One region of the Cupriavidus sp. GW823-FHT07A04 genome, then DNA from elsewhere that is predicted to be linked to it. Evidence: predicted binding sites of a transcription regulator. Region 1 holds the regulator's gene; each other region holds the start of a gene.
The links. Region 1 encodes sigma-54, which starts transcription at its own class of promoters, with help from an activator protein. Its sites were predicted from a motif close to TGGCANGNAANCTGCTTT; they were not measured.
Positions count from the first base shown of each region.

Region 2: AC1Q7Q_RS03830 (ammonium transporter) is a predicted target of sigma-54. The motif match lies at 1,263-1,280, and genes of this name have one in related genera.
Region 3: AC1Q7Q_RS29165 (collagen-like triple helix repeat-containing protein) is a predicted target of sigma-54. The motif match lies at 966-983, and genes of this name have one in related genera.
Region 4: AC1Q7Q_RS39145 (pilin) is a predicted target of sigma-54. The motif match lies at 1,487-1,504, and genes of this name have one in related genera.

Region 1 is NZ_JBXAHA010000008.1:63,170-66,358, reverse strand. It holds gene ptsN (PTS IIA-like nitrogen regulatory protein PtsN) at 1-100, opposite strand, end outside; gene hpf (ribosome hibernation-promoting factor, HPF/YfiA family) at 485-835, opposite strand; gene AC1Q7Q_RS15255 (RNA polymerase factor sigma-54) at 885-2,360, opposite strand; gene lptB (LPS export ABC transporter ATP-binding protein) at 2,496-3,189, opposite strand, start outside.
Region 2 is NZ_JBXAHA010000002.1:120,842-124,030, forward strand. It holds gene AC1Q7Q_RS03820 (acyl-CoA thioesterase) at 1-230, opposite strand, end outside; gene AC1Q7Q_RS03825 (HU family DNA-binding protein) at 422-703, opposite strand; gene AC1Q7Q_RS03830 (ammonium transporter) at 1,313-2,515, shown strand; gene AC1Q7Q_RS03835 (mechanosensitive ion channel family protein) at 2,744-3,189, shown strand, end outside.
Region 3 is NZ_JBXAHA010000019.1:35,026-38,214, forward strand. It holds gene AC1Q7Q_RS29160 (collagen-like triple helix repeat-containing protein) at 1-443, opposite strand, end outside; gene AC1Q7Q_RS29165 (collagen-like triple helix repeat-containing protein) at 1,146-2,321, shown strand; gene AC1Q7Q_RS29170 (Flp family type IVb pilin) at 2,677-2,865, shown strand; gene AC1Q7Q_RS29175 (A24 family peptidase) at 2,866-3,189, shown strand, end outside.
Region 4 is NZ_JBXAHA010000037.1:29,916-33,104, reverse strand. It holds gene sucD (succinate--CoA ligase subunit alpha) at 1-210, shown strand, start outside; gene AC1Q7Q_RS39150 (TerC family protein) at 517-1,212, shown strand; gene AC1Q7Q_RS39145 (pilin) at 1,593-2,060, shown strand; gene AC1Q7Q_RS39140 (Wzy polymerase domain-containing protein) at 2,164-3,189, shown strand, end outside.

The DNA.
Region 1 (3,189 bases):
CGAAGAGGAGCCCGGCCTGTTCGAACACGCGCTTCTTGCTGGTGACGCTGACGTCGAGGTTGATGTTGCCGGGTGGCAGCAATTTAGCCAAACGATTCATGTGGAATGCGCAGGGTTTTCTAGTAAGCAGGCCCGGGGCCAGGAGGCGTCCCACCGGGCGGAAAGAGGTAAAAAAACCAAGGCCCGAGGTTTCCACCGGGTGTCCCCCCATGCCGGTGTCGGGCGTCTGGCCATTATAGAGCAGGCCCGCTTCCGCTTTGTGCATTGCAATAGCCGATGCGCTCAAGCGGTGCTGCATGCACCGGAATGGCTAGGCCGGTCAACCATGTATTGCACAGCATACACTGGTACATATGCGTTGCGGAATCCCCTGTGTGGCCCGATCGGGTAGGCTGCAACGAAAAAGCCGCGCTCTGGGCGCGGCTTGATTCCATTTTTCAAGGGACTGACACCGACGGCCCGGTATGTGGGCCGCCAGGCACGGTCATTGCTGCATCTGCGATGCGGCCATCTGATACTTGACCGCTTCACGGTCGTGGCTCTGCACGCGATCCTTGTGGCGAATCACCTGCCGGTCGAGCTTGTCGACCAGTGCGTCGATAGCGGCATACAGGTCTTCATGATGCGCTTCGACAAAGATGTCCTTGCCCTTGAGATGTAGATTGATTTCCGCGTACTGCCGCCGGTCCTTTTCTTTTGTATTGTCGACAGAGAGCAGCACACTTACGCCAATGACTTGATCGAAATGCCTGACGATACGCTCCAGTTTCGTTTCCACGTACTCACGCAGAGGGGGCGTGATGTCCAAGTGGTGTCCACTGATCTTGAAGTTCATAGCGTTTCTCCTTCTGAAAGAGCTGCATCAGGCAGGCGATGCAGCTCGGCTACAAAGTCTTACGGAGATTGACCGCGGGAATCTTGAGCGCTTCGCGGTATTTGGCAACGGTACGCCGTGCTACCACAAAGCCTTGCTCGCCGAGCAATTCGGCAATCCGGCTATCGGACAAGGGGTTCCTAGCGTCTTCGGCTCCTATCAATTGCTTGATCAACGCACGGATTGCCGTTGATGAGGCCGCGCCGCCGGTTTCTGTGGATACGTGAGAGCCAAAAAAATACTTCAGCTCGAAAGTCCCCATCGGCGTTGCCATGTATTTATTGGTAGTCACCCGAGAGATGGTGGACTCGTGTAAACCCAGTGTATCGGCAATCTCCCGCAAAACCAAGGGGCGCATCGCAATTTCACCGTGGGTGAAGAAGTTCTTTTGACGTTCGACAATGGCTTGTGCGACGCGCAATATCGTGTCGAACCTTTGCTGGATATTCTTGATCAACCAGCGTGCTTCCTGCAGCTTTTGCTGCAGTCCGGCCGCGCCTGCATCGCCTTTTGCACCGCGCAAAATCTGCGCGTACATGTCGTTGATGCGTAGCCGCGGCATCACATCCGGGTTGAGGTGGGCGATCCATCCGCCGCTCAATTTTCGAACAAAAACATCAGGCACCACGAAGTCCGCTTCTGGCCGGCTGTAGGCATGGCCGGGATAGGGCGCGAGCGAGCGGATCAGTTCATGTGCGGCCTTGAGTTCCGGTTCGTCCACTTGCAGCGCCTTTTTAAGGCGCGTGTAATCGCGCACCGCCAGCAGCTCGAGGTGGTTGGTGACGATGCTCAGCGCCAGTTCGCGCTGCGGATGCTTGAGCCTGCGCAATTGCAGCGCCAGGCACTCGGCGGCGTTGCGTGCCCCGACGCCCGGCGGATCGAAGCTCTGCAGCAGCGTGAGCACAGCCTGGATCTCGTCGACCTCGAACTCGAGCTCCTCCGGCAGCTCGCTGCAGATTTCCTCGAGCGTGGTGCTCAGGTAGCCGTCATCGTCCAGGGACTCGACCAGGAAGATAGCCAGCCCTTTGTCGCGCAGGGAAATCTTGAGCGGCGCCAGCTGTTCCATGAGGTGTTCACGCAGCGTGGGCTCGGCGTCGCGCAGCTGCATCGGGGTTTTTTCGTCGTCTTCGCCTTGCGGGCGGCGGGCGAAGTCGTCCAGGCTCCAGTCGCTGCCGTAATCCTCATTGCTGTCGGAGTAGCTGTCGTCGGCTTCGGGGGCGCCATCGGGACGGTTTTCGCTGGTGCCCTGGCCATCGGCGGGCGCTGGCGCGGGCGCGCTCTGCAGGTTCACCGAGCCGTCCGAGGACACGCGCAACGGGCTGTCCAGCCAGTCGTTCTCACGCTCGAGCAAGGGGTTCTCGGTCAGCGCCTGTTCCACTTCCTGCTGCAGTTCAAGCGTGGACAGTTGCAGCAGCCGGATCGACTGCTGGAGTTGCGGCGTAAGCGCGAGATGCTGCGAGAGGCGGAGCTGTAGCGACGGTTTCATGCGACCTATTTTATGCCCAACTTCCGTACTGATGGAACGGAAATTGCTATCGCTGGTGTCGCTATGATCGTTTGAAGGATAAAAGGCGACACCGAAGCCGCCCGGGGGACGATGCGCGGCAGGCGCCGCGCGCCCTTACATGCGGAAGTTCTCGCCCAGGTAGACCTTGCGCACCGACTCGTTGGCGATGATGTCCTCAGGCTGCCCGGACGCCAGCACCGCGCCTTCGCTGATGATGTAGGCGTGGTCGCAGATGCCCAGCGTCTCGCGCACGTTGTGGTCGGTGATCAGCACGCCGATATTGCGTGCCTTGAGGAAGCTGACGATGCGCTGGATTTCGCCAACCGCGATCGGGTCGACGCCGGCGAAGGGCTCGTCGAGCAGGATGAAGCGCGGCGCGGAGGCCAGCGCGCGGGCGATTTCCACGCGGCGGCGCTCGCCGCCGGACAGCGACAGCGCCGGGTTGTCGCGCAGGTGGGCAATCTGCAGGTCATCCAGCAGGGTGTCCAGCCGGCGCTCGATCTCGGCCTTGCCCAGGGGTTTGCCATCGTTGAGCTGCAGCTCCAGCACTGCGCGGATGTTTTCCTGCACATTGAGCTTGCGGAACACGGAGGCTTCCTGCGGCAGGTAGGACAGGCCCATGCGTGCTCGCTCATGGATGGCCAGGCCGCTGATGTGTTTGTCGTCGAGCACGATATCGCCTTCGTCCAGCGCCACCAGCCCCACGATCATGTAGAACGACGTGGTCTTGCCCGCGCCGTTGGGGCCCAGCAAGCCGACCACCTCGCCGCTCTTCACGTCGAGCGACACGTCCTTGACCACGGTGCGC
Region 2 (3,189 bases), on a different contig from region 1:
TTGACTGCCGCCAGGAACGTCACCAGTTCACCCACGTGGATGGGCTGGCGAAACACGACCTGGTCGACCGACAGCGTGACCACGTAGCGCCCGGCATAGCGGCTGGCACAGGCGTAGGCCACCATGTCGAGGTACTTGAGGATGGTGCCGCCGTGCACATTGCCGGAGAAATTGGCCATGTCCGGCGTCATCAGCACGGTCATGGAAAGCTGGTGGGACAGGTCATTCATGATGAAAATCCGGAATCTGGAAGCGGCCGGGCCGACCCGCGGTGCAGGTCGAAAGGCTGGCGCCGACGATCGGCAGTTTAACCCGGAACGATCGCCCTGCCCTGCCCCCGAGAACGTCAAAAAGCACCCCGGCACCAATAAAAAAGCGGCCCAACGGGCCGCCTTCCTGTTTGCGCCTGGGCGCGGACTACTTATTTCTTCTTGTTCACAGCGTCCTTGAACCCTTGGCCGGCAGAGAACTTGACCGTCTTGGCGGCCGGAATCTTGATGGTCTCGCCAGTACGCGGATTGCGTCCGGTACGTGCGGCGCGCTTGCCGGAGCTGAAGCTGCCGAAGCCCACCAGCGTTACCGAATCACCCTTGGCAACCGCCTTCTTAATGTTGTCCAGAGCGGCATTCAGCGCGCGCTCTGCTGCAGCATTGCTCAGTTCCGCGTCAGCGGCGATGGCAGATACCAGTTCACCTTTATTCATGGCTGATTTCCCTTGTTGGTCGTCTTGATCGGAGTGTCTGCCACGCGGCAAATTACCGATCGGCGCAGTCTAATCCGCGCTTTACGCATTGGGCAATCCCCAGTGGCACCAATGCAACGAAAAAAGCCGCAAATCCTTGAGTCAAGCGCCTTTGCGGGGAATTTACCCTCCTTTTCCGTGCTTTCAAATGCGGCCGGTGAGAGTAATGGTCATTCGAACGCCGGTACACGATGACAGGCGTCGCTTGACGAGGTCAGACCTGCGCTGTGTGCGCCTTGCTGCCGTCAAAACCGCCCAGATGGCTTGGTCGGCGGTATGCCAATGGATTTGGATGGATGCGCCTCCACGGTCCATCATGGTGCATGAAATCCGTGAGCGCGCGCCCCAAATAGGGGCATTGCCTCATTTTGGCGCAGCCTCCATGTGCCTGGCATACCCGGCGCATGCTATTCGGCTGCAGGTTATGACTTCTCAATCCGTGCGCCGCCCCCTTCGAGCGCGACAAATCGGTGCAAATCCCACCAACACGGTGCAGATCCCGGCCTGCGATGCCCCAGACTGGTACGCTTTTTGCGTACGTGTGCTCCCATTTTGCGCATAGAGGATTGTATGGACAAATGGAAGAGCGGCACCGATGCCCTGTTCATCTTGCTAGGGGCGATCATGGTGCTCGCCATGCACGCGGGCTTTGCGTTCCTGGAGCTGGGCACGGTGCGCAAGAAGAACCAGGTCAACGCACTGGTCAAGATATTGGTGGATTTTGCGGTTTCCACGATCGCCTATTTCTTTATTGGCTACACCGTGGCCTATGGGGTCGAGTTCTTCACCAGCGCCCATGCACTGGCGGAAAGAAGCGGCTATGAGCTGGTGAAATTCTTTTTCCTGGCAACGTTTGCCGCCGCCATACCGGCGATCATTTCTGGCGGCATTGCCGAGCGCTCGCGCTTCAATCCGCAACTGGTGGCCACCTTCGTGCTGGTGGGCCTGGTCTACCCCTTCTTCGAGGGCATCGTCTGGAATAACCGCTTTGGCGTGCAGGACTGGATCGCCTCGGTCGCGGGAGCGCCGTTCCACGACTTCGCCGGCTCCGTCGTGGTCCACGCCATGGGCGGCTGGATCGCGCTTCCCGCCATCTTGTTGCTGGGCGCGCGCCGCGGCCGCTACCAGAAAGACGGCCGCATCAGCGCGCACCCGCCCTCGAACATCCCGTTCCTGGCGCTGGGCGCATGGGTACTGGCGGTAGGCTGGTTCGGTTTCAATGTCATGAGCGCGCAAACCGTCGACAAGATCAGCGGGCTGGTGGCCATCAACTCCCTGATGGCCATGGCCGGCGGCACGCTGGCCGCCTGGGCGGCCGGCCGCAACGACCCCGGCTTTGCCTACAACGGCCCGCTGGCCGGGCTGGTGGCGGTCTGCGCCGGATCCGACCTGATGCACCCGCTGGGCGCGCTGGTCACGGGTGCCATCGCCGGCGCGCTGTTCGTCTACCTGTTCACGCTGGCCCAGAACAAGTGGCATATCGATGATGTGCTGGGCGTCTGGCCGCTGCACGGGCTGTGCGGCGCATGGGGCGGCATTGCCGCCGGCATCTTTGGCAGCCAGGCGCTCGGTGGCATTGGCGGTGTTTCGCTCGGCGCGCAGTGCCTCGGCACCCTCCTTGGCATCGCGATCGCCCTGGTGGGTGGCACCGTGGTTTACGGCACGCTCAAGAAGGTCGTGGGCATCCGGCTGGACGCTGAATCGGAATACAACGGCGCGGACCTGTCACTGCATCGCATCTCCGCCACGCCGGAGCGCGAAACCAACTGGTAAGGCACGGTGCAAAGGGAATTGCGCCCTTGCGCCACGCCCCCTCACCTGCGACCCATGCCCGCGAGTGGCGCCCTGCGCCCTTTGCGGCCATTTTGTGCTTGAACTTCCGCTCGCCGCGTAGCAATAATGCGTTGCCCACCTTCGCGCCCCGCCGCCGATGCGCCCCGGGCATCCGCTGCTTGATATTCGTTGCCTGTATACCTGCCGAGCCAGCAAGGGAGAAACGCGATGGATGCTACAACGCTGCAGAAGTATCAGGATGTCGTCGTCGCCTATGCGACGGAAGTCGGGTTCAAGGTTCTCGCCGCCCTCGTCTTCTGGGTGATTGGCCGGTGGCTGATCCATGTCGTGGTGCGCATGGTGCAGGGGTCCCTGACCAAGCAAAAGGTCGACCCGACCTTGCTGCGCTATGTCGGTTCCATCGTCACGGTGACCCTGAATATCGTGCTGATCATCGGGATCCTGGGTTACTTCGGCATCCAGACCACCAGCTTTGCCGCACTGATCGCGGCGGCCGGCATCGCCATCGGCATGGCGTGGTCGGGGTTGATGTCCAACTTCGCGGCAGGCGCCTTCCTGGTGGTGCTGCGGCCCTTCAAGGTTGGGGATTTCGTCACGGTAGGCGGGATCACCGGCACCGTCAGGGAGATCGGCCTGTTTGCCACCACGCTGGA
Region 3 (3,189 bases), on a different contig from region 1:
GCGGCGCCGAGCGAACCGACCACGCCACCCAGGCCATCCTTGGATTGGGTCGAGAGAATCGGCAGGTTGGTGTTCTTGATCTGCGTGCCGAGGTCGCTCACAGCGTTGCCGGCGGAGGTCACGACGCCACCCGCCTGATCGACGATCTTGCTGGTCGGCGTCAGCGCGGCCGTGTTGCCACCGTTATTGCCACCGTTGTTTCCGCCATTGTTTCCGCCATTGTTGCCGCCGTTGTTCCCACCGTTATTGCCGCCGTTGCTGCCACCGCCCGTGCTGGCGTTGGTGCCGCTGCCGCCGGCGGTGCCTGCGCTGGTACCGCCGCCATTGCCGGTGCCCGCACCACTGCCGGTATCCATGGACGTTGTGCCACCACCACTTGCGCAACCGCCAAGTGCCAACAGCGAGCCGAGCAGTGCCGTGATGAGGATCTGTTGAGTACGCATGACCTTTTCCCTTTTTTCTTCCCGTCGTGAAATCACGGAGCGCGTGGCGCCTGCCGTGGTGTCACTCCATAGCGCAAAGGGTGTGCCAGTGCGTGCCAGCATGCCGCCGGCTCGTGCGCGGACGCCGGATAAAAACGCGCCAAGCCTTGCCGCGCTTGGGTTTGAAGAGGATGAGACATAGCCGGTAAAGGACCAGACATGAGCGCGCTGTGCGGTGTTTCAGTGTTACGCGTTACGTAACGCCGCGGCGCCCATACGGAACAACGCGGACTTGTTCCCTGCGCCGCTGCCGCATGCCACCGTGTCGGCAACGTGTGGGCAGGCGGTGCGTGCGCAGTTGCGCATCGGGAACATCGAGGGGGGAACATGTTACGTAGCACGTAACACGCCGCGCGGCTTGGGGGCGCCTTGCTGTGCAACGTGACGCGTGACTGGCCCATGTTCGCCATCCCGCGTCAATCAACGGTTTGCGCGGCGGCGCCAGCGGTGATGGCCTGCCTTGCCGACAGCGTGCCATGCAGCTGGCACGCAGCTTGCGGTATTGACTCCCGACAAGCGCGGCGCACAGCGCGGCGCGGAGCAAACGCCCTCGTCGTATTGCGGTATTGCGTTCCGCGCTCAAGGCTTCGCATGCATCGTCCAAGAGCCAATTCGATTGCAGTTCCAAAGGAGAACCTTCCGCGAGGAAGACCAGGAGATCCCATGAAAGCGCATTTCGCCCCGATGTCATCCATGACCCTCGCCTGTGCCGCCGCACTGTTGCTGCTGGCAGGTTGCTCCTCCGGCGGATCCGGCAGCGGCGTGAGCCCCAGCGCCGTCACGCCAACCACGCCCCCTCCGAATACACCGGCTGCGACGCCCGACACCACGCCCACCGCCAAGGTTACTGAAGGCGTGGGCAATACGGTGGTGGCAGCGGGCAATGCGGTGAGCGATATCGGCAAGCAGATCCAGGCTGCGCAAGTGCCGCTGCTGCCTGACGCCACGCGCAACGCGCTCGGCGGCGTAGTGGTAAATGCGGGGAACACGGTTGGCACGCTAGGCGTGGGTGTGCGCGACGGCCTTGGCAAGATGGGTGCAGTCACCGATCCGCTTGGCATCACCGTGTCCAGCACGGGCAACGTGGTGCAGAAAGCCGGCGTCACGGTATCGAGCGCGGGCGATCTCGTGAGCAGCCTCGGCACCGGGCAACTGGCGCCGCTAGGCGCGGTGACCACACCCGTGGGCGGCCTGGTCAATCAGGTTGGCGGCGCGGTGACGATGGCCGGCGGCAAGCTCGGCGAGGCGCTCTCGACCGGCCCCGTGGCGCAAGTCACCGGCAGCGTGAGCAAGGTGATCGTGCCGCTGACCACGCAGGTCACCACCGCTACGCAAACGGTTGGCGGAGCCACCGGCCTTGGCGCGCCGCTGGACAAGCTGCTGGCAACCCTCGGCAACTCCGTGGCCAGCGGCGGCAGCCTGCTGACCAATACCCAGGCCCCATTGGTCTCCAGCCTTGGCGGTGTCGTGACCGAGGCCGGCAAGACCGTCGCCGGGGCCGGCGTGCTGGTGCACGGCAACGGCACCGGCGGCAATCCGCTCGGAGGGTTGCTCGGCAACCTGCCTCTTGGCGGCATCGCGGGCGGCTCCAGCTCGGGCACGGGCGCAGGCGCGGCAGGCATGCTGGCTCCCGTGACAGGCTTGCTGGGGGGCGTGACGGGTGGTGCTGCCGCGGGCACTGGCACTGCCGGCGCGCTGGGACCTTTGGCCGGTTTGCTAGCGCCTGTGACGGGCGTGCTGAGCGGCGCGCGCAACGCTGCAGCGGGTGCGGCTACGACGACATCGAGCACGCCGAACACGCCGGGGCTGACCAATCTGCTCGGTGGCCTGGCTCGTTAATTGTTGATCTGAATACGTCGAATACGTCGATACGTCTTTACGGTGCGCAGTTGTCCTTACCCCGCGGCTGCGCATCCTTTTACATCACACCGCGCCAAATGGCTCACCCGAACGGGTGTGGTATTTGACGCGAGTAGAACTTTTGCTCTTTAAAAAACACTGTTTTCAAACGGACGTCAGCCATTATGCTGAGACAACTATAACTCCAAGGGGGGGTATGGTTGATACATGGCTTTGATCTATAAATTGTTCACCAGCGTTACCGCTCGGTACTAACCTGGCCACAAGAGCGAGGCGGTATCGGAGGGGTAAGCGGACGCTGCGTGATGACATAAATTAAAATCGGAGTGACATCATGAAAAACGCTTTGGCACGCTTTCTTCGGGACGAACAAGGGGCAACTGCAATCGAGTACGGGTTGATTGCAGGTCTCATTGCTCTGGCTCTTATCACTACGGTCACCCAACTAGGCACCGACGTCGGTGCCCTGTTCAGTCGCTTGAGCAGCAAGGTCACGGCCATTCTTCCCGCATCCGGTGGCTAAGTGTTAGCCCTAATTGCCGCGTTATTCTGCGCGGCAATCATCTGGACCGATTTCGCTTATCGCAAAGTACCAAATGCCGTGCTGGTTGCCACGATTGTGGCAATGAGCCTGGCGCTTGCGTTCGGGCCGCCTCCTGAGCCTGGGGTGGCTTCCCGGCTGCTCGGCTTTCTGGCGGGCCTGCTGGTCATGTTGCCGGTTTATGCACTCGGCCGCATGGGCGCGGGCGACATCAAGTTCTTTGCCGTCACAGGCTTGTTCACTGGCCCCATGGGGCTGGTGACGGTATGGGTCGTCGGCAGCCTGCTGGCGCTTGCGCATGCCTTG
Region 4 (3,189 bases), on a different contig from region 1:
TACTGGATCAAGGAAAACATGAAGAAGCCGGTGGTTGGCTTCATCGCTGGCGTGACCGCGCCTCCGGGCAAGCGCATGGGCCACGCCGGCGCGCTGATCTCGGGCGGTGCCGACACGGCGCAAGCCAAGCTGGAAATCATGGAAGCCTGCGGTATCAAGGTCACCAAGAACCCGTCGGAAATGGCTCGCCTGCTCAAGTCGATCCTGTAAATACCGATCTGCAGCCTCCCGCCTCCGGGCGGGAAAGCTTGCCGGAGCCGGAGCGCTCGCGTGACTGCGACCGCACACCAGCTCTCCATGCCCCCGCCTCCGTGCGGGGGCATGTCATTCTGGAGTACCGTTACCTAGGGTATCTCCCAAGGTGCGCGACATGCCGATTGAAACCGAATCGAAAGCTTGATACGGTAAATCTTCATGTCTGAAGACTCAGACATCCGAAATTCCGCATGCGGCACAGTTGTTGGTGACGCAATGTGGCGTTCGAATCATAATTTAAGAAACTCGAGGAGCTTTACCGTGGAACTGCTGTCCTCCACCGCTTTCTGGATTGCGTTGGGATCCATCATCCTGACCAACATCGTGCTATCCGGCGACAACGCCGTGGTGATCGCGCTGGCCTCCCGCAACCTCCCGCCCGCCCAGCAGAAGAAGGCCATCTTCTGGGGCAGCGCCGCCGCCATCATCATGCGGGTGGTGCTCACGGTTGCCGCGGTCAAGCTGCTGAGCCTGCCGTACCTGAAGATCGTCGGCGCCATCCTGCTGGTCTACATCGGCGTGCAACTGCTCACCGGCGATGACGACGAAGAAGGCCACTCGGCCAAGGACAACATCTGGGCCGCGATCCGCACCATCCTGATCGCCGACCTGGTGATGTCGCTCGACAACGTGGTGGCCGTGGCCGCCGCAGCGCAGAAGGGGCCGGAAGGCAGCCAGCTGATGCTGCTGATCCTGGGCCTGGGCCTGTCGATCCCCCTGATCGTGTTCGGCAGTACCATCCTGCTCAAGGTCATGGACCGCTTCCCCATCATCATCGTGCTGGGCGCCGCGCTGCTGGGCTACCTGGCCGGTGAAATGCTGGTCAGCGACCCGGTGGACGCAGCATGGTTCGAGATGCACGTGCCGCATGCCCACCTGGTGTTCGGCGTGATCGGCGCCGCGCTGGTGGTGGTGGTTGGCAAGCTGCTGAGCAGGCGAGCGCCACAGACGGCCTGACGGACTTTGTAGATGAGGTGGTGCCCCGTTGGGGCGCTGCCGGAAAGACGGGTGGCCCGGGAGCCGCCCGTTTTGTTTTTGGGCCGTAGCACAGCCGACGTAGCAGACGTGGCGGTGATTTCAGTGCGGTTTCAGACTGACTTAAGCCAAAGCGCGGGTTTACTGACCCGCCGCGTCATACTTAGTGACAAAATTTGCGCGGGATCAACACCCGGAAGGGCCCGAAGTGGCGAAAATTGTCACTCGCCGACGAGACATCAAGACTTGGCGGCGCTGGCACGCTAAGTGCTAAGAACGTACAGCATCACATGAAACAAGATGTTTCGATTTGTATCCAAAATTCCTTCGAGGGGTCAATCATGCAGCAACGGGTGCAACAAATGAAAAAACTGGGCCGCCGAGTCCAGAAGGGCTTCACGCTGATCGAACTGATGATCGTGGTTGCGATTATCGGTATCTTGGCGGCGATTGCTATTCCGCAGTATCAGGATTATGTGACGCGTGCTCGCTGGACTGAAAATGTTACGTCAATTGCAGGGATGAAGCAGGCTATTGCAGAGTGCGTTCAGCAAAATGCAATGGCTCCCGCAGCGGTGATCGGCGCACCGTGCGACTCGTTTGCTGCGCTGAGCGCTGCTAATACTGGAGTCGGCTTCACTGCGCTGCCTGCTCCCAAGTATGAGGCAGCAGCTACTCCCGTGGCATACGCTGCGGGGGTGATCACGCTTACTGGCTCGGCTCAAGTTGGCGGCTGCGTAGTAACGTTTACGCCTTCCATCACTGCTTCCGCCGTGACCTGGGCTTCAGCTACGGCCGCTGGTTGTACTAAGGGACAGACCGGGATTTAACCGAACGGCAAATTCAGAAAAAGCGCCTTCGGGCGCTTTTTTTTTCCCCACTCCCCAAGCTATCATCCGCCTTCTGCCCACAAGGCATAACAAGGCACCCCGCATGCTGCCCTCCCGGTCAGCCATCCCTCTCAGCTTCCTCGCCGTAGCGGTCACGCTACCGCTGCTGGTCTCCCGGCACACGCTTCCGCTTGCCACGTTCTATGGCGAATGGACTTCGGCATTGCTGTTTGCGCTCGCCGTCATCGTGCTGGGCGCCTTGGCACAGCGGCAAGGCAGGAGCACGGCCTACCAGGCCGCTCCCGCCCAGTTCCCCTGGATCGTCCTCTTTCCCCTCTGGCTGATCGCCACCGGCATCACGCAGACGCTGACCGGCATGGCCGACGTGTCGGGCAGCCGCTTGCTGACCGAGCTCTCGCTGGCGCTGGGCGCCGCGGCGATGTGGGCCGCCTGGCGCCAGGGCCGTGCCGCGTCGTCCGTGGAGCGACAGGCGATGGTGGATGTGCTGGCCATCGCCTGGCTGGTGGCCGGGTTGCTTGGCACGCTGGCGCAATGGGTGCAGGTATTTGGCCTGGAGCTGGACACGCTGGGGATGGTGTCCACTTACTTTTACGATGACAACCGCCGCTTGTGGGGCAACCTGAACCAGCCTAACCACCAGGCGACTGTGGCGGGCATCGCGCTGGCGGCGGCGGTCTGGCTGGCGGCGCGCGGGTGGCTGCGGGTGCCGGCGTGGCTGGCGGCGGCGTTGCTGCTGGTGAGCGGCATCGTGCTGTCCGGCTCGCGCACGGGTGTGTTGCATGTGGGGCTGGCCGCGGTGTATGCGCTGGTGGCTGCCTGGATGGCGCGGGGCGGGGCGGCGTTTGGCGGTCCGGGCGACCTGGGCGGGTTCGCCGGCAGCATGCAGCGCGCCGGCCACGCCGGGCGCAATCCCATGCGGCGTCCCGCCGGGCTGGCGTTTGCCGCGGTGGCCATGGTGGTCTTGCTGCTGGTCTTGCAGCCGGCGATCAAGAGCGCTGGACAGGCGATGGACTGGCGCCTCTTCGATACCGTGGCGCAGATGCAGGGGGGCGATCAGCTCTCGTGGCGCGCCGCGATGTGGACGCACGCGTGGGCGATGTTCCGCGCC